Regions from separate parts of the Metabacillus sp. B2-18 genome, predicted to be linked through region 2. Evidence: riboswitches for the same ligand, from Rfam matches in the RefSeq annotation. Region 2 holds a riboswitch; the other holds the start of a gene.

Region 1 (2,414 bases), 2.2 Mb from region 2:
TAAGAAAATGACCAAGGAAGAAAAAAGAGAGATAAAATCAATCTTAAAAGATGGTAAAAAACTGCATCAATATGTGCAGGGGATCATTGATAAAGGGTGTTTAGAATGACATTTGACCCGTTTTTTTTTATGAGAGGTAAGCTTGGTGGTTCTCAATCTGCCCAATCACAGCAACAAGTAGCCTACCTTAGACAATTACAACGTGAAATGAGGGTGGAGGAGACATTAAATATTCCTCTTACTGAATTAAACGTCATTGTTTTTGATATCGAAACAACAGGTTTTTATCCCGATCAAGGAGACCAAATTATTTCAATTGGTGCAATTAAAGTAAAGGGAGATGAAATTAAAGAAGAGGAAACCTTTTACTCACTTGTTCGCTCAGAAAAACCAATTTCTAATGAAATTAGTTCTTTGACTGGTCTAACAAACGAACAATTAACAACTGCTCCGCTGTTATCCGAAACCTTGTTCGAGTTTTTTCGGTTTGCCCAGGATTATACACTTGTTGCTCATCATGCAAACCATGAAAAGATGTTTTTACAGCATGCCTCTTGGAAGCTCTACAGGTCACCATTTAAGCACCGCCTTGTAGATATGTCCTTCTTGTACAGAATTGCAGAGCCTGGAGCAAAGCTTATCACTCTTGAAGAATGTTGCAAACATAATGGAATACCGATTTTTGGTCGACATCATGCTCTGGAGGATGCCAAGTTGACTGCACAGTTATGGAGTATTTATGTTAATAAGCTTAAAAGATTAGGGTGTGAAACATTAAAGGATTTATATGAACGTTATACAATGGTTTAATGAAAAGGGTTATCAAAATGATAGCTCTTTCTTTATATAGAAAAAGTTTCAGAATATAATGATTTATCATAAAAAGATAGCCAAATTATGTCATAAGTAGTATGATAGTACTACTAAATTTATAGGCAGAATTGCCGAAATTATTTGTATATAATATAAAATTGGGCAAACCATTTGAAAAAATGGGACGCAAAACTAAAGGGGCTTATCATTTTATGCTAGCCAGTTGCAGATATGATTAACTTTAAACTTTTTAGTGAGCTGTCCTTATTTTTATCATGTGGGCAGTTTTATTATTTTACAAAGAGTAATAGAGACGAGAAAGGGAGAAAGAACATCATGAAAATCCGTCATGTTTTAAAGAATAATGTATTAAAAGGTATTGACAGAAATCTCACGATTAGAAAAAAATTAATCATTGCCTTCGCATGCATTTTACTTGTACCAAGTCTTGCTATAGGATTTATCTCTTATCAATCTGCAAAATCTGAATTACAAGATAGCATGCTTCAAACAGCTAAGGAAAGTGTGCAACTAATTGATTCTTCTATGAATTCACAGCTAATTCCTATAGAAAAGGACATTGAATATTTTGCTCAGACAGCAAAAACGGCTAATGCAAAAATTGATATCGAGGAAATTTCGAAAATTAAATTGAAATTTAATCAATATATTGAAACAAAACCAGGAGCACAAGCAATTTATATTGGAACAGATACGGGTGAAATGATTGTTTCACCAACACTTCAACTCCCCGATGATTATGACCCACGTGATCGTCCTTGGTATACGTTGGCAATGGAGAATAAAGGAGAAGTTGTTATTACAGATCCGTATATCGATGCTAATACAAATGAAACATCAGTTACATTTGCTAAAGTTTTAAATGATGGTTCAGGTGTAGTGGCTGTTGATGTGAACTTAAATGTACTGAAAGATATGATAAGTGTAGTGAAGGTTGGGGAAGAGGGCTACGTAACAATTGTTGATGAAACTCAAACTTACTTAATTCATCCTTCTAAGCAAGGTGAAAAGGTAACGGGTGATTGGGTAGGAAATTTATTTAAAAGTAATACTGGTGAATTTTCCTATACTATAGATGGTAAAGCGAAGGAAATGGATTTTATTACAAATGAACTAACAGGCTGGAAAATTGCTGGTACGATGTATACTAGTGAAATCTCAGAAGCCGCTAAAGGAATCTTTTTAAAAACATTAGCTGTAGTACTATCCTCTATTCTCGGAGCTATTGTTATTTTTGTTATTATACGTTCTATTTTACAACCAATTCGTATTTTAGTTGCTTCTTCAGAAAAAATTGCTAATGGAGATTTAGCGGTTGATATTAACATTAATTCTAATGATGAAGTAGGACAATTGTCCAAGAGCTTTAACAAAATGGTCGAAAATTTACGTGCAGTGGTTGTAAGTCTCCAAACAGCATCAGAAAGGGTGAGTTCATCTTCTGAAGAGTTGATTGCTAGTGCAGACCAATCGACAGCTGGAACTAAACAAGTAACAGAAGCAATCCAACAGGTAGCTAGTGGAGCCGAAAGCCAAACATTTAAAATTGATGCAAATAATGCTGCATTAGATGAAGTGCT
Region 2 (2,414 bases):
AAGGAAATTTTAGATTTGCCTTAGAAGGAATAGGAGAGTCTCAAGACATTAATCGTAATCCGTTAACAGTTGAAGTATTTAAGCCAAATTCAAGATGTATGCAAACATGAAGGAGAAATAGCACTCTAATTTTTAGTATTAGAATAAACAGATCTTATTCTTGTTCACCCGGTTTTTTCTGGGATATAAAAGGGCATGCAGGATTAGTTGACACTGGATAACTACGATAAATACCATTTAAAATAGTAATAATAAGTGGGAGAGAAATATGAGAAACAATCAATTAATACAACACTTTGAAAAAATATATAATTTTCGTGACATCGGAGGGGTAAAAACAGAGCAAGGATCTACCATAAAAAAAGGTGTGCTCTATCGCTCAGATAAGTTATCTAACATGACTCCACGTGATCTGGAAAAATTAAAGAAATTTAAGATTAAAACAATTTTAGACCTTCGATCAGAAAAAGAATATAACAAGAATAAGCCCTTATTACTTTCTGCTGAGGAGATAAATTCTGTGAACATTCCTCTACTTCCCATAGAGACTCAAGATGCTAATTTCCGAAAGTTTCTTAGCTTTTTGTTTCGAAAGACAGGAGCAGAAGATTTTAAAAACTTTACTAGGGAGTATTATCACAGTATTGCATTCTATCAAACTCCACAGATAAAAAAAATACTTACCTTAATCTCTGATGATAAAAATTGGCCGGTGCTCATCAATTGTTCAGCTGGAAAGGATAGAACAGGGATTATTGTATCAATCATTCAGTCCTTAGTTCAGGTACCCTACCAAAGGGTATTGGAAGAATATCTCTTAACCAACGATTATTACAAACATCGATTAGATATATTTATAAAAGTCATGAGATGGATGACTCTTTTTCAAGTCTCCCCAGAGCGTACTGAATTCATATTAAAGGCTCATCCTGAAGTGCTCGAGCAATTATATACCAATATTAAGGAGCGGTTTGGAACCGTAGAAACCTATCTTATGGAAGCTTGCCAACTAGAAGTAGAGATTCTAGATAGACTGAAGCAGAATCTAGTCCTGAAAAGTAAGGAGTAGAAATAAGTAATAACTGATGGATTCAAAGTGTATATGTAAAGCGAATCCATTAGAGTTTATGATTAGCACGGAAGTTGTAGATGTCATAAACTCAAATGTAGCTAGCAATTAAAGTAGATTCTTAAAAAATATGAAATTTTTTTTGCTTCTCCTACAAGAAGATACTTGAGAGGTAAGTGGTTATTCTTAAATTTTTATAAAACACAATCAAAAATATTGATATAATATATGATATATCATCGAACATATTCACAAATTGAAAAAGGCAAACTTGCTGAAAAGTAAGGACGCAAAGCCATGAGTCTAAGGCATAAAATGCTATGATTGTCAGGTTGCCATTGATGTTGGAAGAAACACTATGGGATAACTGTAGTGTTTTTTATTTTGGATAAGGGGGAGATCTAATTGAAAAGAATGGCTGTTTTGTTAATAACAACCTTATTAATAACTATGAACATAGGGATAAACAAAACATATGCAGCTGAATTTAGAAAAGTCGATTTCGAAGCTCAAAATTTAGAGGCAATCTTACAGGTATTCAACGATAGGATTGACTATGGAAATATAGGAATCATTGATAGTTATTATGATCTATTATCAACCTATATTAAGATAGTTGAAATAGAGGTTGGTAAGATAAGAGGAAAGTCCAATAGAGACAAGCTTAATGAGACATATGTGCGACCAGCTAAAATTGCGAAAGAAAGAGTGATCTATGAGGTATCACAATACCGTTTGTTGAAAAATATCGGATTACAAGTTATTGATGGTAACACAGATATTACTAGCGATTTAAATAAGTTAACTCGATTAAAAAAGAGGGCAGTAGCAATTAAAGAAGCGGGTAATTATGAAGATGTACCATCTTATATTGATTCTTCACTCGAAATGATTGAAAACTCATTAAGAACTAATAATTTCGTAAAGATCGAAAAGGGCAATACGTTTAAGATTAACGAGTTTGAATACGATGTTTTTTTAATGACAAATATCGAAAGGTTAATAAGTGGTAAAGATAACCCACTAATCTTAAACTTTAAATTAAGTTCTGTTGCCAGAGAAAAAGCCAATGACATGGGTTTAAACAACTATTTTAGTCATCAATCTCCAACATACGGTTCCCCCACTGAAATGATGAAGCAGTTTGGTATCACTTATCAAATAGCAGCTGAAAATATCGCTGCCGGCTATCAATCACCAGAAGCAGTAGTTAGCGGTTGGATGAATAGTCCTGGACATAGAATGAATATCCTTGGTCTTCATAAAGAAATTGGAATTGGCTTCGCAACTGCTGAGAAGGCGAAGTATAGTACATACTGGACTCAGATGTTTATACTTGATATAT

The links. A riboswitch is a leader RNA that binds a small molecule or an ion and turns the genes downstream of it on or off. The one in region 2 is predicted to bind cyclic di-GMP.
Region 1: another riboswitch for cyclic di-GMP. It lies ahead of LPC09_RS08540 (methyl-accepting chemotaxis protein); the one in region 2 lies ahead of LPC09_RS23205 (CAP domain-containing protein).

Annotation. Positions count from the first base shown of each region.
Region 1 covers NZ_CP088245.1:1,693,954-1,696,367, forward strand. The annotation lists gene LPC09_RS08530 (DUF294 nucleotidyltransferase-like domain-containing protein) at 1-109, shown strand, start outside; gene LPC09_RS08535 (exonuclease domain-containing protein) at 106-810, shown strand; cyclic di-GMP riboswitch class I at 965-1,044, shown strand; gene LPC09_RS08540 (methyl-accepting chemotaxis protein) at 1,150-2,414, shown strand, end outside.
Region 2 covers NZ_CP088245.1:4,633,386-4,635,799, reverse strand. The annotation lists gene LPC09_RS23210 (tyrosine-protein phosphatase) at 269-1,069, shown strand; cyclic di-GMP riboswitch class I at 1,324-1,409, shown strand; gene LPC09_RS23205 (CAP domain-containing protein) at 1,484-2,414, shown strand, end outside.